Linked DNA regions of Spartinivicinus poritis. The main gene of each other region encodes a partner of the protein of the gene in region 2 in a complex. Links are inferred from orthologs where the notes say so. Each region holds a gene or a part of one and is shown on either strand. Other genes may lie near its edges. The genes, in order: rpsJ and nusB.

Region 1 (12,133 bases), on a different replicon or contig from region 2:
TGAATGTTCTCCAGGACGAATACCTGGAATATAGGCACCTGACTTTTTCAAATTATCCGCTACTTCTTTCGGGTTGAAAACAAGAGCCGTATAGAAGAAGCAGAAGAAGATGATACCCGCTGCAAATAAAATTAAATTCAGTGGTTGACCAGGGCCTATAGCTTGCGCTAAATCATTCAGCAAGCTCGTCACCCAGCTTTCTTCACCTTGCTGGCCTGGCGTACCAAACCATTGAGCAATCGACGCTGGAAAAAGCAAGATACTGCTAGCAAAGATAGCAGGTATTACACCCGCCATGTTTACTTTCAAGGGTAAATGACTTGATTGCGCAGCAAATACTTTTCTACCCTGCTGGCGTTTTGCATAATTCACCGTAATTCTACGCTGACCACGCTCAATAAACACCACAAATGCGATAACGGAAATTGCAATGATTGCAACTGCTAAAATTTTCAGCACAGCTCTTGCGTCTCGCTCACTAGAAGACTCAAAAAGCTGCCCTATTGCACTTGGTAATCCAGCTACTATCCCCGCAAATATTAAGATAGAAATACCATTACCAATTCCTCGCTCAGTCACCTGTTCTCCTAACCACATTAAGAAAACAGCACCAGTAACGAAGGTAGTAATAGCAACAAAATAAAAGCTGGGACCAGTGTCGTAGGCGATACCCTGATTAGCTAAGCTAACGGTAATACCAAAGCCTTGTACTAAAGCCAATAATACAGTGCCATAGCGCGTATACTGACTTATTTTACGTCGACCGGCTTCGCCTTCTTTTTTCAATTGCTCAAGTTGAGGACTAACAACAGTCATCAACTGCATTATGATGGAAGCTGAAATATACGGCATGATGCCTAGAGCTAATACAGACATTCGCTCTAGAGCACCACCCGAAAACATATTAAAAAGGCCAAGGATGGTTCCCTGATTTTGGTCGAATAAATTCGCCAGCGCGTCAGGATTAATTCCTGGAACAGGAATATGTGCACCGATGCGATAAACGATAATCGCCAAAAACACAAAGCGAAGCCGAGACCAAAGCTCGGTCAGCCCACTTTGATTACCTACGGGTAATGATCCTTTCTTAGCCATTTAGTCCTCGACTTTACCACCAGCAGCTTCAATTGCAGCACGAGCGCCTTTAGTAGCAGTAATACCTTTTAAGGTAACAGCCTTAGATAGCTCGCCTGAAAGAATGACTTTAGCACGTTGAATGCTGGCATTGATAATATTCGCCTCACGAAGTGCTTGTAAATCAATAATTTCACTATTGACCTTAGCCAACTCACTTAAGCGAATTTCTGCAGTAACCCGAGCCAGACGAGAGGTAAAGCCATACTTAGGTAGACGACGCTGTAATGGCTGTTGACCGCCTTCAAATCCTGGCTTAACAGAACCACCTGAGCGAGACTTCTGACCTTTGTGACCGCGACCACCGGTTTTACCCAAGCCGCTACCAATCCCGCGTCCAACACGTTTACCCGCTGGACGGCTACCCGGAGCAGAACCAAGAGAATTCAAACGCATGGTTATTCTCCTTCCACTTTAACCAGATAGGATACTTTATTAATCATGCCGCGTACTGAAGGGGTATCTTCCACTTCAACAGTATGGCCGATGCGCTTTAAGCCTAAGCCTGATACACAGGCTTTATGGCTGGCAAGACGGCCGCTACTGCTACGGACAAGCGTTACTTTGATTCGTTTCGCTGCTGCCATTGTCTTATCCCAGAATATCTTCTACCGACTTGCCACGCTTAGTCGCTACGTCTTCAGGTGAACGCATTTCTTTCAGGCCTTTAAAAGTAGCCTGAACAACGTTTACAGGATTAGTAGAGCCATAGCACTTAGCCAATACGTTTTGTACGCCAGTTACTTCCAAAACTGCACGCATTGCACCACCGGCAATTACACCAGTACCTTCAGAGGCTGGCTGCATGAATACTTTGGAAGCACCATGACGTGCTTTAACTGGATATTGGAGAGTCGTTCCATTCAGGTCGACTTGAATCATGTTACGACGAGCAGCTTCCATTGCTTTTTGAATAGCAATTGGCACTTCACGCGCTTTACCACGACCAAAGCCTACTTTGCCTTTACCGTCACCAACCACTGTTAATGCAGTAAAACCAAAAATACGACCACCTTTAACAACTTTTGCAACACGGTTAACTTGAACTAACTTCTCAATGTAACCTTCGTCGCTCTTACGTTCATTATTTGCCATAGTTCAGTACCTTTAGAACTCTAAGCCACCTTCGCGTGCAGCATCAGCTAATGCTTTCACACGACCATGGAATTGAAAGCCAGAGCGATCAAACGCTACATCTGTAACGCCAGCTGCTTTGGCACGCTCAGCAATCAGCGCACCTACTTTTTTAGCCGCTTCAACGTTGCCTGTCTTCTCATCGCGCAATTGTTTATCCAGCGTTGAGGCACTAGCCAACACTTGGCTGCCATCTGCTGCAATAACCTGAGCATAAATGTGACGAGGTGTACGGTGTACACACAAACGGGTTTTACCGAGCTCGCGAATTTTTGAGCGAGTGCTGCGGGCACGGCGTAACCGAGAATCTCTTTTAATAGACATATCAGTGCCCTACCTTACTTTTTCTTAGCTTCTTTACGGCGAACATGTTCATCCGCGTAACGAATTCCCTTGCCTTTATAAGGCTCAGGTGGACGGAAGTCGCGAATTTCTGCTGCTACCTGACCAACTAACTGCTTATCGATACCTCTGATAACAATTTCAGTTTGGCTTGGAGTTTCTGCAGAAATACCTTCTGGTAATTCGTAATCAACTGGATGAGAGAAGCCTAAGGTAAGGTTGATAGATTTACCTTTAGCTTGTGCCCGGTAACCAACACCAATCAACTGCAGCTTTTTCTCAAAACCACTATTTACACCAGTTACCATGTTACTAACTAAAGCACGAGTGGTACCAGCCATAGCACGAGAGTGTTTAGCACCGTTTTTAGCAACAAATGTTAGCACACTCTCTTCTTGAGCCACTTCAACACATGAAGCTAAGCCCATAGAAAGACTGCCTTTACTACCTTTAATAGTGATTTGTCCACCAGCAAGGCTAACTTCTACACCGCTAGGAAGTTCAACAGGGCTTTTTGCAATACGAGACATATCAAACCCTCCTAGAATACCGTGCAGAGAATTTCACCACCAACGCCAGCAGCACGAGCTGCACGGTCGGTCATGACGCCTTTATTAGTAGATACGATAGCAATCCCTAAACCACCATTCACTTTTGGCAGTTCTTCTTTACCTGCATAAGCACGTAATCCTGGGCGGCTAACACGCTTCAATTCTTCGATAACAGGCTTGCCTTGAAAGTACTTTAGCTCGATGCTCAGTACAGGCTTGGCATCGCCTTCTACCTGATAGTTTTCAATATAACCTTCTTCTTTCAGTACACTGGCAACAGCCACTTTTACCTTAGAGGAAGGCATGCTGACAGAAGTTTTTTCTGCCATTTGGGCATTACGGATGCGAGTTAGCATATCAGCTAACGGGTCCTGCATACTCATTTCTAAATTCTCCTCAGAATTTTAGCTACCAGCTCGCTTTCACTAAGCCAGGAATATCTCCACGCATCGCTGCTTCACGTAATTTAATCCGGCTTAAGCCAAACTTACGATAGTAGCCATGAGGACGCCCTGTTACACGACAACGGTTGTGTAGTCGGCTTGGGCTAGCATCACGAGGAAGCTTTTGAAAAGCCACTTGGGCTTCCCATTTTTCTTCTTCTGATGCATTAATATCAGCTAAAATTGCTTTAAGCTTAGCGCGCTTTTCAGCGAACTTTTGGACTGTCTTCTGGCGCTTTAATTCGCGCTGTTTCATTCCGATCTTTGCCATAACCCTACCCTAACTCTTAAAAGGGAAATTGAACGCTTTTAATAAAGCGCGCCCTTCTTCGTCAGTTTTAGCAGTGGTGGTAAGCGTAATATCCAACCCACGAAGTACATCGATTTTGTCGTAATCGATTTCTGGGAAGATAATTTGCTCTTTCACACCCATGCTGTAATTACCACGACCATCAAAAGACTTTGGGTTTAACCCACGGAAGTCGCGAACACGGGGTAGTGCCATTGATACCAAGCGATCCAAGAACTCATACATCCGATCACGGCGCAGAGTTACTTTTACACCGATTGGCCAACCTTGACGAATCTTAAAGCCGGCAACTGACTTACGAGCACGGGTTACGATTGGCTTTTGACCTGCGATTTTTTCCAGGTCAGCCAACGCATTTTGGATTACTTTTTTATCACCAACTGCTTCACCAACACCCATATTTAAGGTGATTTTGGTAATGCTTGGCACTTCATTAATATTGCTGTACCCAAGCTCTTCTTTAAGCTTGGGAGCAATTTCACTGCGATACTTTTCTAACAAATTTGTCATCGTCGTTACCTGCTAGCCCTATGCATCAACTGGCTTACCGGTAGACTTGAAGATACGCTTTTTCTCTTTACCAGCGCCTTCAAAGCCAACGCGATCAGCTTTTTTAGTTTCAGCATTGTAAATTGCAACGTTAGAAGCCTGAATAGGTGCTTCTTTTTCTACAATACCACCAGGCTTACCCAGCATTGGATTAGGCTTCACATGGCGTTTAACCATATTAATGCCAGATATAACAAAACGGCCATCTTGTTGTACTTTTACAACTTTGCCCGTTTTACCTTTATCTTTGCCGGTAATAACGATGACTTCGTCACCACGTTTAATTTTTTGCATTCTCCAGCCCTCTCTCTATAGCACTTCAGGTGCCAAAGAAATAATTTTCATAAACTGCTCTGAACGCAGCTCACGAGTAACAGGGCCGAAAATACGGGTGCCGATTGGCTGATTCTGAGTGTTTAACAGCACTGCAGCATTGCCATCAAAACGAATAACTGATCCGTCCTGACGACGAACACCTTTTCTCGTACGAACAACAACCGCATTCATGACTTGGCCTTTTTTGACCTTGCCACGTGGAATAGCTTCTTTAACTGTTACTTTGATAATATCGCCAACACTAGCGTAGCGACGGTGTGAGCCGCCTAATACCTTTATACACATCACTCGACGCGCACCGCTGTTATCAGCAACGTCAAGCACGGTTTCAGTCTGAATCATCTTTCTTCTCCCACCTCAACTAGGTTTTACCTTGAGGTCAAGAACTACGGTTAAACTTGTGTAGCTCGCTCATCAATAGAAACCAGCTCAAAGGTTTTGCACTTTGAAAGTGGTCTGGTTTCCTTGATGGTTACCCAATCACCAATTTGGCATTCGTTGCGTTCATCATGTGCATGCAACTTAGTTGAGCGTTTCACATACTTACCGTATATAGGGTGCTTCACTTTACGCTCTAGTAACACAGTAACGGTTTTATCCATTTTGTTACTGACTACTCGGCCGCTCAGTGTCCGCACTTTCTTTTCTGTGTCTGCCATCTTACTTACCTGCTCTTTCATTCAGCACAGTCTTAACACGGGCAATGTCACGGCGGACTTGTTTGAGCAAGTGAGTCTGCCCCAATTGTCCAGTCGCTTTTTGCATCCGATAGTTGAACTGGTCGTGCAACAGCGCTAACAGCTGTTCGTTCAGCTCTTCGACGGATTTTTCACGTAATTCAGTTGCTTTCATTACATCACCGTCCGTTTCACGAAAGTTGTTTCTACAGGTAGCTTAGCTGCCGCAAGCGCAAATGCTTCGCGTGCTAATTCTTCAGAAACACCTTCCATTTCGTAGAGCACACGACCTGGCTGAATCTGACAAACCCAGTATTCAACGCTACCTTTACCTTTACCTTGACGTACTTCCAAGGGTTTTTGGGTGATTGGCTTGTCTGGGAAAATACGGATCCAGATTTTACCACCACGCTTGATATGACGAGTCATTGCACGACGTGCTGCTTCGATTTGACGAGCAGTAATACGGCCACGACCAGTCGATTTTAAAGCATACTCACCGAAACTGACTTTAGAGCCACGAATCGCTAGACCGCGGTTACGGCCCTTCATTTGCTTACGAAACTTCGTACGCTTTGGTTGTAACATTTGCGTACTCCTTACTTAGCCGCTTTCTTCTTAGTGGCTGGCTTTTTGGCTGGCTTTTCGTCTTCACGAATACCACCAATTACCTCGCCTTTGAAGATCCAAACTTTAACACCCAAGATGCCGTATGTTGTCAGGGCTTCATAGTGGGCATAATCGATATCAGCACGCAGAGTGTGTAGAGGCACACGCCCTTCGCGGTACCACTCAGTACGGGCGATTTCTGCACCACCTAAACGGCCGCTGATTTGGATTTTGATACCCTTGGCACCTAAGCGCATCGCATTTTGCACCGCACGCTTCATCGCTCGACGGAACATTACACGGCGCTCTAGCTGGCTACACACGCTTTGTGCAACTAGCATGGCATCTAGCTCTGGCTTGCGAATTTCTTCAATGTTGATGTGAACTGGCACACCCATTTTTGCAGAAATATCGCGACGTAGTTTTTCAACGTCCTCGCCTTTTTTACCAATCACAATCCCTGGACGAGCAGTGTGAATAGTAATTTTGGCGTTCTGAGCAGGGCGTTGGATTTCTACGCGACTAACAGAAGCATTTTTCAGTTTCTCTTGAATATACTTACGAACTTGTAAGTCGGTAATCAGCTTGTCAGCGTATTCCCGTCCTTCTGCAAACCATACAGAAGTGTGGTCTTTTACGATGCCAAGGCGAATACCCGTTGGATGTACTTTCTGGCCCATCTGATCGTCTCCTATTTCTCAGCAACCTTGACCGTAATATGGCAAGACCGCTTCAGAATGCGATCAGCACGGCCTTTAGCACGAGGACGAATTCTTTTTAGGGTTCTACCTTCGTCAACGAAAACAGTAGAAACCTTTAATTCGTCGATATCAGCACCTTCATTGTGCTCAGCATTGGCAATAGCTGATTCCAATACTTTTTTAACCAAAACAGCAGCTTTTTTGTTGCTGAAGGTTAAAATATTCAGTGCTTCATCTACCGCTTTTCCGCGAATCTGGTCGGCAACCAAGCGCGCTTTTTGGGCAGATATGTTAGCGCCTTTATGACTAGCGGCTACTTCCATTGTCATTACCCCTTACTTACGCTTGGCTTTTTTGTCTGCAGCATGACCACGATAAGTACGTGTAGCTGCAAACTCGCCCAGTTTATGACCAACCATGTCTTCAGTAACAAAGACAGGTACATGCTGACGCCCGTTATGAACCGCAATAGTTAAACCAACCATTTGCGGTAGAATCATAGAGCGACGCGACCAAGTTTTAATGGGACGCTTATCGCTTTTCTCAACAGCGTCCTCAACCTTCTTCAGTAAGTGAAGGTCTATAAATGGACCTTTTTTAAGTGAACGTGGCACTGTCGTTTCCTCTATATCCGGTTAATTACTTGCCGCGGCGACGGACAATAAGTTTGTCTGTACGCTTATTGCTACGAGTCTTACGGCCTTTAGTCGGCATACCCCATGGAGAAACAGGGTGACGACCACCAGAAGTACGACCTTCACCACCACCGTGTGGGTGATCCACTGGGTTCATGGCAACACCACGAACAGTAGGACGAACACCACGCCAGCGTTTTGCACCAGCCTTACCTAAAGAACGTAGGTTATGCTCACTGTTTGACACTTCACCTAAAGTGGCGCGACATTCAGCAAGAATTTTACGCATCTCACCTGAACGAAGCCTTAGGGTAACGTAAGCACCTTCACGGGCAACTAGTTGTGCAGAGGCACCTGCACTACGCGCCATTTGGGCACCTTTACCAGGCTTCATTTCAATACAGTGAATTACACTACCAACAGGGATATTGCGAAGTGGTAGGGTATTACCTACTTTAATCGGCGCATCAACACCAGAAACAACCTGGTCGCCCTGCTTTAAGTTTTTAGGCGCGATGATATAGCGACGCTCACCATCAGCATATTTGATTAAAGCAATATTAGCTGTTCTGTTTGGATCGTACTCAAGACGCTCTACAACGCCATTGATACCATCTTTGTTACGACGAAAATCAATAATCCGGTAGTGTTGCTTGTGACCGCCGCCACGATGGCGAGTAGTAATTCGGCCACTGTTATTACGTCCACCTGACTTAGACTTTTTCTCTACTAAAGGCGCATAAGGAGCACCTTTGTGCAAGTCTTGGTTGACGACTTTAACTACAAAGCGACGCCCCGGAGATGTAGGTTTACATTTTACGATTGCCATACCTTGCTCCTCCGTTACTCAGCGTCAGCAAAATCAATTTCTTGACCTTGCTCAAGACAAACATACGCTTTCTTCCAGTCAGAGCGCTTGCCAAGACCACGCGCAGTGCGCTTGGTTTTGCCTTTAACCTTAACGGTTTGAACCGCTTTGACTTTCACCTCAAAAAGCTTTTCTACGGCTTTTTTGATTTCTAGCTTGGTAGCCGTGGTAGCAACTCGAAATACATACTGACCAGCTAAATCAGCTTGAAGCGTTGCTTTCTCGGAAATGTGTGGACCAAGCAGTACTTTAAAGATTCGCTCCTGGTTCATCCTAACATCTCCTCAAACTTTCTTAAGGCAGCGACAGTTGCGACAACTTTTTCATGAGCAACCAGACTTACTGGATTAGCAGCATTCACATCGCAAACATCAACATGAGGAATGTTCCGCGCACCCAGATACAGGTTTTCTTCAACTGCATCAGTGATGATCAGTGCATTAGTTGCATCAAGCTCTTTTAGCTTGCTCAGCACTTCTTTGGTTTTTGGCGCAGCAACTGAAAAGTCTTCTACAACAACTAAACGCTCTTGACGAACCAGCTCAGACAAGATGCTCCGCAATGCAGCGCGGTACATTTTCTTGTTTAGCTTTTGTGAGTGGTCTTGTGGCTTAGCTGCAAAAGTCACCCCACCAGAACGCCAGATTGGGCTACGAATAGTTCCCGCACGAGCACGACCAGTACCCTTTTGACGCCATGGCTTACGTCCACCGCCACTCACTTCTGAGCGAGTTTTCTGTGCACGAGTACCTTGGCGAGCACCTGCCAAATAAGCGACAACTGCCTGGTGAACCAGAGTTTCGTTAAACGCTGCGGTGAAGGTGTGATCAGAAACTTGAACCGTACCGGCACCAGTTACATTCAAATCCATAACTCTCCCCCTTAGCCACACTTAACGGCTGGACGAACGACCACATCAGAACCTGTAGCACCAGGAACTGCACCTTTGATTAGCAGCAGGTTGCGTTCGACATCAACACGTACAACTTCAAGGGACTGAACTGTCACCCGCTGGTTACCCATTTGACCCGCCATTTTCTTACCTTTGAAAACACGGCCTGGGGTTTGACACTGACCAATTGAGCCAGGGGCACGGTGAGACAGAGAGTTACCATGGCTAGCATCTTGGGTAGAGAAGTTCCAGCGCTTAACTGTGCCGGCAAACCCTTTACCTTTAGAGCGTCCAGTAACATCAACTTTTTGACCAGCCTCGAATAGGCTGACATTGATTTGGTCGCCTACTTTGTACTCTGCGTTATCTGCACGGAATTCCCACAAACCACGACCTGCTGGAGTATCAGCCTTAGCATAGTGGCCAGCCAAAGGCTTGCTTACGCGAGAAGCTTTTTTTGCACCAGTGGTAATTTGGATTGCGTTGTAGCCGTCAGTCGATTCCGTTTTAACCTGGGTAATCCGGTTAGGATCGACTTCAATAACAGTAACAGGTACAGAGGCACCGTCTTCGGTAAAAATGCGCGTCATGCCGCACTTTTTTCCGACTAATCCGATACTCATAATTTACCTCTTTCGTGTACGGGGCTATAACCCGCTATGGCCGCCCATTTCAGAGCGTTACACAAACAAAAAGCGTAGATCTTATTCAGTTCTACGCCCCCAATCACATCAGGCTAAGCTGATTTGAACCTCAACACCGGCAGCCAGATCTAACTTCATCAAAGCGTCAACTGTTTTATCAGTTGGCTCGACGATATCCAGCAAGCGCTTGTGAGTGCGAATTTCATACTGATCACGGGCATCTTTATTGACGTGAGGTGAAATCAGTACGGTAAACCGCTCTTTTTTGGTAGGCAATGGGATTGGACCACGCACCTGAGCCCCAGTACGCTTTGCAGTTTCTACAATTTCCTGGGTAGACACATCGATCAGGCGGTGATCAAACGCTTTTAAACGGATACGAATCTGCTGATTTTGCATTTGATCAAAACTCCGGGTAAAGAACTTAACTAGGCAATCAATGTTGCCATAGCAAAAGGAGGCAAGATTCTATAGACGCCACCTTTTCCTGTCAAGAAATATACAAAAAGAGGCCCTTTCTCCGAAGAGGGGGCCTCTTTTTGTTACAAGCCAATTATTAAGTTAGCTTACTCAATAATTTTTGCTACTACACCAGCACCTACAGTACGACCACCTTCACGGATGGCGAAGCGTAAGCCTTCTTCCATAGCGATTGGCGCAATCAAAGTGACTTTCATTTGAATGTTGTCACCAGGCATTACCATTTCAACGCCTTCTGGTAACTCAACAGCACCAGTCACATCCGTAGTACGGAAGTAGAACTGTGGACGATAACCTTTGAAGAATGGTGTATGACGACCACCTTCATCTTTACTTAATACGTATACTTCTGACTCAAACTTAGTGTGTGGAGTGATAGAGCCAGGAACAGCCAATACTTGGCCACGCTCTACATCATCACGCTTAGTACCACGTAACAACACACCAACGTTCTCACCTGCACGACCTTCGTCAAGCAGCTTACGGAACATCTCAACACCAGTACAGGTAGTCTTTTGAGTGTCACGGATACCAATGATTTCTATTTCTTCACCAACCTTAACAATGCCACGCTCTACACGACCGGTTACGACTGTACCGCGACCTGAAATAGAGAATACGTCTTCGATAGGCATCAAGAATGGCTGATCAATAGCACGCTCTGGCTCTGGAATGTACTCGTCTAAAGTCTCAACCAACTTCTTAACCGCAGAAGAGCCCATACCATTATCATCTTTACCTTCTAGTGCCATTAGCGCAGATCCGGTGATGATTGGGGTGTCGTCGCCTGGGAAGTCATACTGGCTTAACAGCTCACGCACTTCCATTTCTACCAGCTCAAGCAACTCTTCGTCGTCTACCATGTCAGCTTTGTTTAAGAAAACAACGATGTAAGGTACACCGACCTGACGAGACAATAAGATGTGCTCACGAGTCTGAGGCATGGGGCCGTCAGCTGCAGAACAAACTAAGATAGCGCCGTCCATCTGAGCCGCACCAGTGATCATGTTTTTCACATAGTCAGCGTGTCCTGGACAGTCAACGTGTGCATAGTGACGAGTTGGAGAATCATACTCAACGTGTGCAGTTGAGATAGTAATACCACGCTCGCGCTCTTCTGGTGCATTATCGATTTGATCGAATGCTTTTACTTCACCACCAAACGCCTCAGCACAAACCCGAGTTAATGCTGCAGTTAATGTAGTTTTACCATGGTCAACGTGGCCGATAGTACCTACGTTTACGTGGGGTTTGGTACGTTCAAACTTTTCTTTAGCCATTTTTAAAATATACCTTATTCAAATATCAGCGATCTGATTAAGCTTGAGTCTTAGTAACTGCTTCAGCAATACTGGCAGGCGCTTCTGCATAGTCCTCAAATTCCATTGAGTAAGTAGCACGGCCTTGTGTTGCTGAGCGTAAGTCAGTGGCATAGCCAAACATTTCACCCAGAGGTACTTGAGCACGAACGATTTTTCCAGAGGTGCTATCTTCCATCCCCTGAACAATACCGCGGCGGCGGTTCAAGTCACCCATGACATCTCCCATATAATCTTCAGGAGTCACTACTTCAACCTTCATCATCGGCTCAAGCAGTACTGGGCTTGCCTGTGGTGCATATTTTTTCAGTGCCTGAGAGGCAGCGATTTTAAATGCCATTTCGTTGGAGTCAACGTCATGGAAAGAGCCATCATATAAACGAGCTTTTAAGCCTAATAGTGGATAGCCAGCTATCACACCGTTTTGCATTTGCTCTTCGATACCCTTTTGAATCGCTGGAATGTATTCTTTTGGAATGACACCACCCACGATTTCGTTAACAAATTCC
Region 2 (12,163 bases):
TAATCTGTTCCATCAACACATTTAAGTCGACAGAATTAAATTTAAACGACTTACCCAGCACACCAAAAGCACTTAAAAATTGCTTTAAAGTAAACTTCATTAAAACGGCAAAAATACTGCCTACGATAACTATTAGCAGTGAGGGTACGTTAACAAATACCAGCACCGAACCGCCTAGCACCATCGCCGCCAACACGATACCAAATGCGCCAAGTAGCCCTACCAGTGTCGCAAGATCCACCGGTACACTCCTTAATTTATAAGGTTGAAAGTTTGTAGAGATGCCCCAGTTTCAAAGTCTAGTCAGTTTCTTAAAAAACGCACCCCATTGACCGGCAAAGCAGGGTTCGGTACTGTTGCCAACCATCAACAGGGGGAGCATATCTATGGCTAGAAAAAAAGCCTCAATCTCATTTGAGAAATCGCTGACCGAGCTGGAAACACTAGTCGAACAACTTGAATCAGGTGAACTTTCCTTAGAAGATTCATTACAAGCTTTTGAACAAGGTATTAAGCTCACTCGTGAATGCCAGCAGGCTCTAACCAAAGCAGAACAAAAAGTGAATGTATTGCTTGAAAAAAATGGCCTACAAACCATTGAGCCATTTGATACAGAAGAGTAGTTAGCTATTATGATGTCGCAGCAAAAGCAACTTGTTGAACTACAACAGCGAACCAACCAGTTGCTTGATAACCTTATCAGTAGCCACCCCAATACAGCGCCCTACTTAAAAAAAGCGATTAACTATAGCTTAACCCAAGGTGGGAAGCGCCTTCGTCCATTACTCACTTATGCAACATGTCTTGGGTTAGGTGGCAACCTGGAGAGCGCTGACCCAGCTGCGATAGCCATTGAGTGCATCCATACCTACTCACTCATTCATGATGACCTGCCCGCAATGGATGATGACTCGCTACGTCGAGGCCAACCCACTTGCCATATTGCTTTTGATGAGGCCACCGCCATTCTTGCAGGTGATGCACTCCAGGCATTAGCCTTTGAAACATTGGCTACCCATGACTGGTTTCCAGGTTGCACCCTATCATCCTCTGCTAGACTCAAGCAGGTTCAGGTCTTAGCACAAGCAGCCGGCATGAATGGGATGGTTGCAGGCCAGTCAATTGACTTATGCTCTGTTGGTAAACAACTCTCGCTTGAGCAGCTTGAAAAAATGCATCACTGCAAAACTGGGGCGCTCATCAAAGCCAGTATCCATTTGGGCGCACTGGCTAGCAACCAAGTAGATGAAACTACCTGGCAGCAGCTAGGTCAGTTTGCAGATGCCGTAGGGCTTGCTTTTCAAATTCAGGATGACATTTTAGATATTGAGTCTGATACTGAAACCTTAGGTAAAACCCAGGGAGCAGATATTGCTAATGACAAGCCTACCTATCCAGCCATAATGGGCTTATCACAAGCTAAACAAAAGGCCCAACAACTAACAGATGAGGCACTGGCTATTTTAAAACCACTAGGCCAAGCAGCTGCTCCTCTTAGGCAACTGGCATTATTGATTATCCAAAGGAATCACTAACAAAGCACTATCTTGATTACATAGCCTGATATCAGAGATATTAGCTGTAGTGATTACCACCAATGGAGGCTGCAATCCCATTAGCACCTTCAACTTTTCTGCAAATTGGAGAAGTGTTCCAGCTAGAACAAACCCTGTTGAAATGGTCAAAAATTCATAGTTCAGGTAAAATACCCCGCTTTGGGTCACAGGGTGCTAGTGGTGCCCCTTACTTACATTATCGATGTACCACTAGTGCAGTATAAAGTACTTGTCAGCATTACCTGCTAAAAGCCTGAGCTCATCCCCATTTTAGAATGAGTTTGCATGTCAATGTTTAATGAGATTCCTCTAACAAAACCAGCTACACCACTTTTGAATCAGGTGGATTTGCCAGAACATTTACGCAAACTATCTGAAGAACAACTGCCGCAACTTGTAAAAGAACTTCGAGAATACTTACTTTTTTGTGTTGGCCAGACTGGCGGGCACTTTGGCGCTGGGTTGGGAGTCATTGAGCTCACCGTTGCCCTTCATTATGTGTTTAATACTCCATACGACCGGCTAGTATGGGATGTAGGTCACCAAGCCTACCCCCACAAGCTACTGACTGGTAGGCGTCAGTTGATGGATACCCTTCGCCAAAAGGATGGCCTGGCAGGTTTTCCCAAGCGCTCTGAAAGCCCATACGACACATTTGGGGTTGGACATTCCAGTACTTCTATCAGTGCTGCCTTAGGTATGGCTATTGCGTCCAAACTCCAAGGTGAAGACAGAAAATCCATTGCAGTCATTGGTGACGGAGCAATAACCGCAGGCATGGCCTTTGAGGCGCTCAACCATGCTTCTGATGTCAATGCCAATATGCTAGTCATTCTCAATGACAATGACATGTCTATTTCGAATAATGTAGGTGGGCTTTCTAACTACTTTGCTAAAATTCTGTCTAGCAAAATGTATCACTCCATGCGGGAAGGCAGTAAAAAAGTATTAAGCAACATCCCAAAAGCCTGGGAGTTAGCCCGCCGGACTGAAGAACATGTGAAAGGTATGGTAGTACCAGGTACTTTATTTGAGGAGCTGGGTTTTAACTATATTGGCCCTATTGATGGCCATGACCTGGAAACACTGACTCACACTTTAAGCAATATTAAAGACTTGAAAGGCCCTCAATTTCTCCATGTTGTTACCCGAAAAGGCAAAGGCTTTAACCCTGCTGAAGAAGATCCGATTGGTTACCATGCCATCACTAAGTTAGAGCCTGCACCACCGGTTAAATCTGTTCCACCACAAGCGAAAAAGCCCAAGTTTTCCAATATATTTGGCAGCTGGTTATGTGACATGGCTGCGGCTGATAATAAGTTGATAGGCATTACTCCAGCAATGAAAGAAGGCTCAGACCTGATTAAGTTTGCTGAGCAGTATCCTGACCGGTATTTTGATGTCGCCATTGCTGAACAGCATGCTGTTACTCTTGCCGCTGGCATTGCCTGTGAAGGACTTAAACCTGTCGTTGCTATTTACTCAACTTTTTTACAGCGAGCTTATGACCAACTGGTCCATGATGTTGCTGTGCAAAATCTTGATGTCCTGTTTGCCATCGATCGTGCAGGCCTGGTTGGCGAGGATGGTCCTACCCACGCAGGTTGCTATGATATTGCCTACCTTCGCTGCATCCCAGAAATGGTCATCATGACCCCTGCTGATGAAAACGAAACCCGACTGATGCTATCCACAGGCTACCAGCACCAAGGGCCAGCTGCAGTCCGTTATCCTCGCGGGACTGGGATAGGTACTGAAATTATCAAAGAACTTGAAACCCTTCCAATTGGTAAAGGTGAAATTGTCAAACAAGGCAGTGAAGTGGCTATTCTCGCTTTTGGCACTTTACTGGAAAACGCTCTTGAGGCTGCTGATGGGTTAGGTGCAACAGTTGCTAATATGCGCTTTGCCAAACCCTTGGATGAAGAACTCATCAAGCAGCTGGCTGAAAGCCATAAGCTATTGGTCACTATTGAAGAGGGAGCCGTATTGGGTGGTGCAGGCTCAGGTGTTAATGAGCTACTTCATCAGCTGAATAGTAGTGTACCCATGATCAACCTTGGAATTCCCGATCAATTTATAGAACAAGCCAAACGAAGCGAGCAGTTAGCAGCTTGCGGTTTAGATCCAGCAAGCATTATTGCTACAGTTAAAACACGCTTAGCTAATAACGAGCGGAGCCAAGCCCAACCTTCTCTCGCTTGACCAGCTTTGTAAACCCACTAAAAAAGCCAGCAAATTGCTGGCTTTTTTAGTTATATATAAATTGTCATTATTAGGTTTCTGGAGGAGTAATCCAGTGCCCCATTTTATCGGCTTTAGTTAACAAGTAGCGTTCGTTATGAGGGTTTCTGCCCGTTTCAATAGGCTTACGCTCAATAATATTCAAACCAGCTTTTTCCAGTGCGGCTACTTTCGCTGGATTATTAGTCATTAAACACAGGCTACCAATACCTAAATATTCCAACATTGGCTGACACATATCGTAGCGACGCAAGTCTGCTGCAAAGCCAAGTTGCTCATTAGCTTCAACGGTATCCGCCCCACCATCTTGTAAGTGATAGGCTTTGATCTTATTTAGCAGGCCAATTCCCCGACCTTCCTGTCTCAAATAAAGAATAACGCCTCGACTTGCCTCTGCGATTGCCTTTAATGCGGCTTGAAGCTGAGCTCCACAGTCACAGCGCAAACTAAATAATGCATCACCTGTCAAACACTCAGAATGAACACGCGCTAATACTGGCTCACCATCACTCACATTGCCCATTGTTAATGCAACATGCTCTTTACCGGTCAGCTCATCCATAAAGCCGTGCATATCGAACACACCAAAAGGGGTGGGAAGCTTTGATGAAGCAACAAATGATACCGACACAATCACTCCTAAATCGCTACTGCTATGAGATGGTTTAGCCAAAATGTTTTTATCAAGACCTAAAAAAAACAACCCAAACCCTTCGCAGATGACAATTACTAATACTTTTGCTCTAACGTTAATACATTACCTTCTTCAGTCATTTTGACATGACGAAGAAAACTCATACCTAACAGGGTAATATCTGGCATTCTGCCTTCATGAACGCCCGCCTCAACATTGTTGACCTTGATACCGCCAATACTGACTGACTGCAAATTAACTTTAAAGGTTTTGACTATATCACTGGCAGTTGCCGTATTAATTGGAGTACCGCTGGCAATATAATCAACCCCTGCAGCCTTGGCCACTATCGAGTTCATTGCAACAGAAGTAGCACCAGTATCAACTAGAAACTTTGTTGGCACCCCATTGATAGCACCATAAGCATAATAGTGACCATCTGAGGAGCGGTTAAGGGTAACTGTTACTTTTTTGGGTGCAGAATACTGACGGCTATAGTCACGGGACAAGCCAAAGGTGCGGGCTTTACCATTTATTTCCAGCACAGCTTCTGATGCATTGGCGCTGATCAGTTTAATGCCTTTCGGCCCGGTTTTACCCTGCTTTAATATATACCGTTTACCATCAATATTGACGACGGCTTTACCACTAAACAACCCCACCACACTAACTTGTGGTTCTGCAGAGCAGAGCAATGAGAAGCTTAAGCTAGCAAACAAGCTTAGGGTTAGAATACTTTTGCTCATTATCCTCTCCATGACCCACTGCACCAGTTTCAATGGCTGTACTTAATGACAATATTATGAACTAAGTGTAGCGCTATATTAGGCGACCCAATGATAAGCCAGCTGCATCACTCCCAGAGCAAAAAAACCAGCCAATAAATCATCCAGCATAATCCCAATACCACCTTTAAGCTTTTGATCAGCCACTGAAATTGGCCAGGGCTTCCAGATATCAAACAACCTAAACAAAGCAAAACCTAAAATTGGCCAGTACCACCCAGCAGGAGCAGCCCACATAGTAATCCAGTAGCCCACCATTTCATCCCAAACAATGCCTGGATGATCATGCACTTTAAGGTCTTCTGCTGCCTTACCACACAGCCATATACCCACGACGGCAGCAACCAGCACTATCAGGCTGTACCAAACCAGTGGCAACTGACACAGCAATAGCCAAATAGGAACTGCTGCCAAGGTACCGAATGTGCCTGGCGCTTTGGGTGCTGTTCCACTGCCAAAGCCAAAGGCCAAGCAATGAACAGGATTACGTAAGACACTCGCTAGAGTTACTTTAGGGATTTCAGACATACAAAGGGCACCACTAAAAATGTTGATAGCCAGAGTGAGTAACCATAATTGACTGACCTTGGTTATCAACTATGCCTGGTTGGGTGGTAATGTTACCAATAAGGGTAATTTCGCCAGCCTCAACTAAAGGAGAAAGCTGTTGGGCAAGCTCAGTAGATGCTGTAAAACACAGCTCATAATCATCACCCCCGGTTAAGGCTAAATGAGTTGCTTGGGCTTTATTGGTTTGGCTTACTAATGCTTGCGAAATAGGTAAAGCGGTAAGGTCTATTTGCGCTCCCAAAGGCTGTTCTGCCTTAGCACTTGCTTCCAGGATATGACCTAAATCAGCCAGAAGCCCATCAGAAATATCAATAGCACAGTTTACACCTAGTGTTGCTAGCTGCTTACCTAGTAGCAGGCGCGGTTCCGGCTGAAAGTAGCGCTGATACAAAAAAGCAATCGTAGGGGTATCGTTGGCTGACAGCATGGGTTGGGGAATAACATAGTCAAGTGCTGCTGCTGCATCACCCAAGGTACCTGACACATAAATATGATCACCCACCTTCGCATTACTGCGCAGCATGGTTTGCCTGGCGCTTACGATTCCTTGTACCTGAATAGAAATCGTCAAAGGCCCTTTAGTAGTATCACCACCTATCAGCCTGATACCAAATTGATTTGCTGCACAGCTAAGGCCCTTTGCAAACTCAGCCAACCAGCTTTCATTAGCTTCAGGTAGGGTCAAGGCAAGGGTAAACCAGCTAGGGGTCGCCCCCATTGCAGCTAAATCACTCACACTGACTGCAAGCGCACGATAACCAATTTGTTCAGCAGCGGCTTCAGCAGGAAAGTGAACATCAGCAACCAGCGTATCAATAGACACAGCTAGCTGTTGCTGATCAGGAATAGAGAGTAGCGCACAGTCATCACCTATCCCTAATTCTGCAGGACTTTCACCTACTGAGGTTAGGGATGGCTGATTAAAATAATTAGCAATGAGTTGAAATTCGCTCAATCTTTACAAGAATCCACTGATTTGCTGACAACTTGGGTATTCCACCAGATACACTAAGCTCGTTAGAGTTCAATGTACCGTTTGCACTATGGCTTCAGCCGGTGGCTATTGACTTCCTGATAACGGGCTCTAGCAGCGACTTTATCCAGCACCCCATTAACATACCGGTGACTTTCTTCAGCACCAAACCGTTTAGCCAGCTCAATTGACTCATTGATTACTACTTTATAGGGAACGTCAATTCGCTTTAGTAGCTCAAAAGCTCCTATACGCAAAGTAGTCAACTCAATAGGATCAAGCTCTTTTAAGTCGCGGTCCAGATAAGGCTCGATCGCTTGTTGGATATCAGCCAGATCACGAGCCACACCATGAAGCAAGTCATGAAAATAACTGAGATCCACTTTTTTCATGTCATTATCAGTACGAAACTGCGCTTCAATTGCTGCCACATTACCACCAGCCATATGCCATTGATAAAGTGCTTGCAGCGCAAACTGACGGGCCTTACGGCGAGCTGAAGGTTTGGGTTTATCCCCAGTAGGGTGTGATACTGCGTCGCTCACTTAACTTAAGCCTCTAAATTACTTAACAAACTTACCATTTCCAGCGCTGACAAAGCCGCTTCTTCACCTTTGTTACCCGCTTTAGTACCAGAACGCTCGATCGCCTGCTCAATAGTGTCTACTGTCAGCACACCAAAGCTAATGGGTAGTTCGTGGTCCAAAGAAATGGTGCTTAGCCCTTTGGTACACTCGCCAGCCACATACTCAAAGTGAGGGGTACCACCACGAATCACTGCGCCTAAAGCAATAATGGCATCATACTGCCCTTGCTTGGCAACTTTCTTTACAGTAAGGGGGATTTCAAAAGCACCTGGGCAACGAACAATCGTGATATTATCCCGGTCAATGCCATGCCTAATCAGTGCATCAATAGCCCCTTGCAGCAAGCTCTCAACCACAAAGCCATTCCAGCGAGCAACTACAATGGCATACTTACCATCGTTGGGGGTTAAGAAGCCTTCTACTGTGTTAATTTCTGACATTGATTACTATGCCTCTTCAAACGGGATATATTCGCAGATTTCTAATTCAAACCCGGAAATAGCACCAAATTTCATTGGTGAGCTAAGCAGTTTCATTTTACCTACCCCTAGCTCTCTAAGAATTTGCGAGCCGGTACCAACCATTAAGTAAGCTCCTGAACCGGACTGACCTGGTGTTCGCTGGCTATGCTCCGGGTGAAAAAACCGGTTCATGCTACCTTCAAAGTCGAGTGAGGCTGTCGGGTTCAACAACACCACAACCCCTTTACCTTCATCTGCCACTTTTTTAAGCGCTTTTTGAATACTCCAGCTTGTGTGCTGAGGAGGCTGCGCTGCCAGCAAATCACGAATCGGGTCAGTGACATGCACCCTGACCAGCGTCGGCTCATCTGCGTTAATTTCACCAAGCGCCAACGCAATATGGGTATTACCTTGAATAGAGTCTTTAAACGCAGTTAACTCAAACTCACCAAATTCAGTTGCTAAGGTTTGCTGATCCACTTTGGTAACAGTTCTTTCGTTTAATATCCGATAGTGAATCAGGTCAGCAATGGTACCGATTTTCAGCCCATGCGTCTCCGCAAATGTTTCCAGGTCTGGCCGGCGGGCCATAGTACCATCTTCGTTCATAATTTCCACAATAGCTGCAGCAGGTGTTAATCCTGCTAGTCTGGCCAGATCACAACCAGCTTCTGTATGGCCCGCTCTACTCAACACGCCACCCGGTTGTGCTCTCAGAGGAAAAATATGGCCAGGCTGAACAATATCATCAGGTTTGCTATCAGGTGCCACAGCCACTTGAATTGTTTTTGCTCTATCTGCAGCAGAAATACCAGTCGTTACTCCATGAGCTGCTTCAATTGAAACGGTAAATGGTGTGCCATATTGACCACCATTTTTGCCCTGCACCATGGAAGGCAAACCTAAATAATCACAACGCTCGCCTGTCAAAGTTAAACAAATCAGCCCTCGAGCCTTACTGGCCATAAAGTTAACGGCTTCTGGTGTCACTTTTTCAGCGGCAATAATCAAGTCACCTTCATTTTCTCGGTCTTCATCATCCATCAAGATAACCATCTTACCCTGACGAATATCTTCGATTATTTCCTCAATGGCATTTAGCTGCATCGTTTTTCCGCCTGTTACTTCAAGAAGCCATGAGTGGCTAAAAATGCTTTATTTATAGGGCTTTCTGATTGCTGATCAGTTGCTGTTAATAAACGCTCTAAATACCGGGCAATAATGTCCACCTCAAGATTAACCTGAGTACCCAGGGTATAGTGTTTAATAATAGTGTTAGCAATGGTATGGGGAACAATATTAAGCAAAAACTGATTACCACTAACTTCGTTTACCGTTAAGCTAGCCCCATCAATAGTGATCGAACCTTTTTCAGCAATATATTTTGCCAGTTGAGCAGGCGCTTCTAGCCAGAATCGGTGGGCACGGGCATCTTTAAAGTGCTTAACAATCTTGCCAACTCCATCTACATGACCACTGACGATATGGCCACCGAAATGCGTAGTCGGTGTCATGGCTTTTTCTAAATTAACAGGATCACCTGCTTTTAAGTCTGCCAGCGTAGAACAACGTAAACTTTCGGCTGATACATCAGCAGTAAAACTTTGTTGATCAAGCTTTACGACTGTCAAACAGACACCATTAGTTGCAATGGAGTCACCCAGCTGAATGCCTTCTATGCTTAAATCCTGAGTATCAATGGTAAGCGATAAATCACCTGCATGAGGTGTAAGCGAGCGGATCACACCAACCGCTTGAATGATGCCTGTAAACATAAGATAGCTAATTAAGCTTATTAATGGGTTGGATCAGCATTCGCCAGTCTTTGCCTATTTGACGAACATCTTTAATTTCAAGGGCAACATTATCCGCCATTTTGGGCATATCGAAAACCGTTAATAATGGTTTAGCCTCATGCCCCATAATCACGGGAGCCATATACACAATTAACTCGTCCACCAGCCCCGCTTTAACAAATGCCCCTGCGAGAGTAGAACCTGCTTCAATCATGACTTCATTACAATGACCATGGTCAGCCAGGTAATTAAGTAATAAATCTAAAGGCACTTGCTGACTAGCGTTATCACCACCTGCTGGATCTGTCGTACTACTTTCATTAAATACAACAACTTCTGCTCCCAGCTTTTCTATACGACTAATCGCATTGGACTCTTTACAGGTAGTCGCAACCAACACTTTACCTGCACCATTAAATATTTTTGCTGTTACTGGTGTTTTTAGCTGACTGTCGACGATAACTCGCAGAGGTGGCGGGCACGTTTTTGCTGCCTCTATTTTAAGCTGTTCAGAGCGAACTGTTAGGGAGGCATCATCATCTAAAACTGTTTTGATGCCGGTTATCACCGCACAGCTTCTGGCTCGCCACTGTTGTACATCAGCCCTGGCATCTGCTCCTGTAATCCACTGACTTTCACCACTGGCTTTAGCCGTCCGGCCATCGACACTCATCGCGAGCTTACAGCGTACTAGCGGCCGCTTAATAGTCATCCGCTGACAAAACCCTTGATTAAGCTGATAAGCCTCTCCGTACAGCAGACCGACTTCTACATTAATGCCTTGCTGTTGCAGGAATTTTTTGCCACTCCCCGCTACTAAAGGATTAGGATCAAGCATGGCCATCACAACTTTTGCAACACCAGCCTCAACTAAGGCATTAGTGCAGGGTGGCGTTCGGCCAAAATGACTACAGGGTTCAAGGGTGACATAAGCAGTGCTGCCTTTTGCAGCTGCTCCAGCTTGTTTAAGGGCATGCACCTCTGCATGGGATTCACCTGCCCGTTCGTGCCAACCTTCTCCAATAATTTCGCCGTTTTTAACTACCACACAGCCTACCCGAGGGTTTGGCCTGGTTGTATATAAGCCCTGTTTTGCCAACTGTAAAGCACGGCTCATCATGGCATGGTCAGTGGCAGAGAATTCTGTTGACACGCATTCACCTCATTTAGATTGCCACAAAACAAAAAAAGAGGGTGTCGCAAAAAGCTAGCAGATATGGGGTGACATTTACTTTCTGCACCCTTTTGTAACACCTTCAATAGAAAAAATATCGATTTGAAAAGCGTCAGCTTTCATTGTCCTGCCTTAGTCGGTCAATTTCCTCACGAAACTCGTTTAAATCCTTAAATTGCCGATACACTGAAGCAAAACGAATATAAGCAACTTCATCCAGTTTTTTTAGCTCATGCATGACCATTTCACCCACCAGCAAGGACTCAACTTCTCGTTCTCCCCTAGCTCGAACCCGGTGTTTAAGTCGGCTAATGGCCTCTTCTACCTGCTCCATACTGACTGGGCGCTTTTCCAGAGCTCTCAGCATTCCACCTCGCAGTTTATCCTCATCGAAAGGCTCACGACTTCCGTCTTGCTTAATCAGCCGAGGCATCACTAGCTCAACAGTTTCATAAGTCGTAAAGCGCTCGCTACAAGACAGACATTCACGACGCCGCCTTACCTGGTTACCCTCTGTTACTAGCCGAGAGTCTGTGACCTTAGTGTCATGCGCACCACAAAACGGACAATGCATAGTAGTTCTGAGCCCAACCCGATTCCTGCATTTAGTTGCATTCTAGGGCTTATTTTTCAACCCTAGACAATAGATAATTCTGATAATTTATTGCCAAGCATACTACCTATAAATAGCACTAATACAAGCCTGTGGTTGAATTAAGTCCACATGATATAAACAGGAAGATGTAACTCATCAATACAACAAACTGACCAAATCAAACACTTTTAATAGTGCCAAACCAAATAATTCAGTTGTCGTTTTCTATAGCGCACTCTATTTATAGAACACTTCTAAAGCGAAAGAGAAACCTTTTCTAAGATTGCTTGAATCTTTTGGTAATGACTACCTTTCCAGTACACCTGCTGACAGCTCTGGCATTGATTAAACTCATCATAAAATTCAAACACACCATCAGGCACCTGATCATGAACCGTATTTTTATCTACCGCCTTAATCTCACCATTACATTTACTACATAAGGTTAATGGCCGAACCAGATCATAAAGCTGATAAAATGCCATAATCTCAACAAACTGGGCCATTGGATCGGTATTTCTCACCCAGCGCCCATAGCGAACATTACCCCGCTTTAGCAAGCCAACATCCCTGCTTAGCAGAATTCTTTGCTGCTGCTCTGCAACAGATGCAAGCTTTTTATCCCCTAAGTCATTACTTTGATAAAAGCAGTCAAAACCGGCCATCCGCAAATAACGAAGCAACCCACCCAGGTGAACATCAAGCAAAAAACGAGGCCCCAACTCAGGCAGTTGCGGCACAATCGCTTGCGGGTGAGGATAAGAGTGCACTACAACTGTATCCTTATT

What was found.
Region 1: the proteins of nusB (region 2) and rpsJ are in contact, whole or in part, in a solved structure (PDB 3D3B), measured with the Escherichia coli proteins. The link is inferred for Spartinivicinus poritis from one-to-one orthologs.

What each region holds. Positions count from the first base shown.
Region 1 is NZ_JAPMOU010000041.1:23,124-35,256, reverse strand. The notes cover bases 8,569-11,510. They hold rpsJ (30S ribosomal protein S10), read right to left. Parts: upstream 10,225-11,510; coding sequence 9,913-10,224; downstream 8,569-9,912. Other genes in these bases: tuf (elongation factor Tu), read right to left, coding at 10,392-11,510; rplC (50S ribosomal protein L3), read right to left, coding at 9,172-9,804; rplD (50S ribosomal protein L4), read right to left, coding at 8,569-9,160. Also shown: preprotein translocase subunit SecY, read right to left, coding at 1-1,095; rplO (50S ribosomal protein L15), read right to left, coding at 1,096-1,530; rpmD (50S ribosomal protein L30), read right to left, coding at 1,533-1,721; rpsE (30S ribosomal protein S5), read right to left, coding at 1,726-2,229; rplR (50S ribosomal protein L18), read right to left, coding at 2,242-2,592; rplF (50S ribosomal protein L6), read right to left, coding at 2,607-3,140; rpsH (30S ribosomal protein S8), read right to left, coding at 3,152-3,544; rpsN (30S ribosomal protein S14), read right to left, coding at 3,570-3,875; rplE (50S ribosomal protein L5), read right to left, coding at 3,885-4,424; rplX (50S ribosomal protein L24), read right to left, coding at 4,443-4,757; rplN (50S ribosomal protein L14), read right to left, coding at 4,773-5,141; rpsQ (30S ribosomal protein S17), read right to left, coding at 5,192-5,458; rpmC (50S ribosomal protein L29), read right to left, coding at 5,460-5,651; rplP (50S ribosomal protein L16), read right to left, coding at 5,651-6,064; rpsC (30S ribosomal protein S3), read right to left, coding at 6,076-6,765; rplV (50S ribosomal protein L22), read right to left, coding at 6,777-7,115; and 6 more genes. UniProt on the Escherichia coli protein: Involved in the binding of tRNA to the ribosomes. Part of the processive rRNA transcription and antitermination complex (rrnTAC). The complex forms an RNA-chaperone ring around the RNA exit tunnel of RNA polymerase (RNAP).
Region 2 is NZ_JAPMOU010000007.1:12,225-24,387, forward strand. Bases 5,570-8,479 are described here. They hold nusB (transcription antitermination factor NusB), read right to left. Parts: upstream 7,308-8,479; coding sequence 6,831-7,307; downstream 5,570-6,830. Other genes in these bases: ORQ98_RS07550 (phosphatidylglycerophosphatase A family protein), read right to left, coding at 5,570-5,747; thiL (thiamine-phosphate kinase), read right to left, coding at 5,761-6,744; ribH (6,7-dimethyl-8-ribityllumazine synthase), read right to left, coding at 7,313-7,789; ribBA (bifunctional 3,4-dihydroxy-2-butanone-4-phosphate synthase/GTP cyclohydrolase II), read right to left, coding at 7,796-8,479. Also shown: flagellar motor protein PomA, read right to left, coding at 1-241; ORQ98_RS07525 (exodeoxyribonuclease VII small subunit), read left to right, coding at 387-623; ispA ((2E,6E)-farnesyl diphosphate synthase), read left to right, coding at 633-1,535; dxs (1-deoxy-D-xylulose-5-phosphate synthase), read left to right, coding at 1,842-3,761; ribA (GTP cyclohydrolase II), read right to left, coding at 3,832-4,431; ORQ98_RS07545 (retropepsin-like aspartic protease family protein), read right to left, coding at 4,530-5,180; more of ORQ98_RS07550, read right to left, coding at 5,259-5,569; more of ribBA, read right to left, coding at 8,480-8,917; ORQ98_RS07575 (riboflavin synthase), read right to left, coding at 8,932-9,585; bifunctional diaminohydroxyphosphoribosylaminopyrimidine deaminase/5-amino-6-(5-phosphoribosylamino)uracil reductase RibD, read right to left, coding at 9,593-10,759; transcriptional regulator NrdR, read right to left, coding at 10,893-11,354; ORQ98_RS07590 (Mut7-C RNAse domain-containing protein), read right to left, coding at 11,630-12,163. UniProt on the Escherichia coli protein: Part of the processive rRNA transcription and antitermination complex (rrnTAC). The complex forms an RNA-chaperone ring around the RNA exit tunnel of RNA polymerase (RNAP).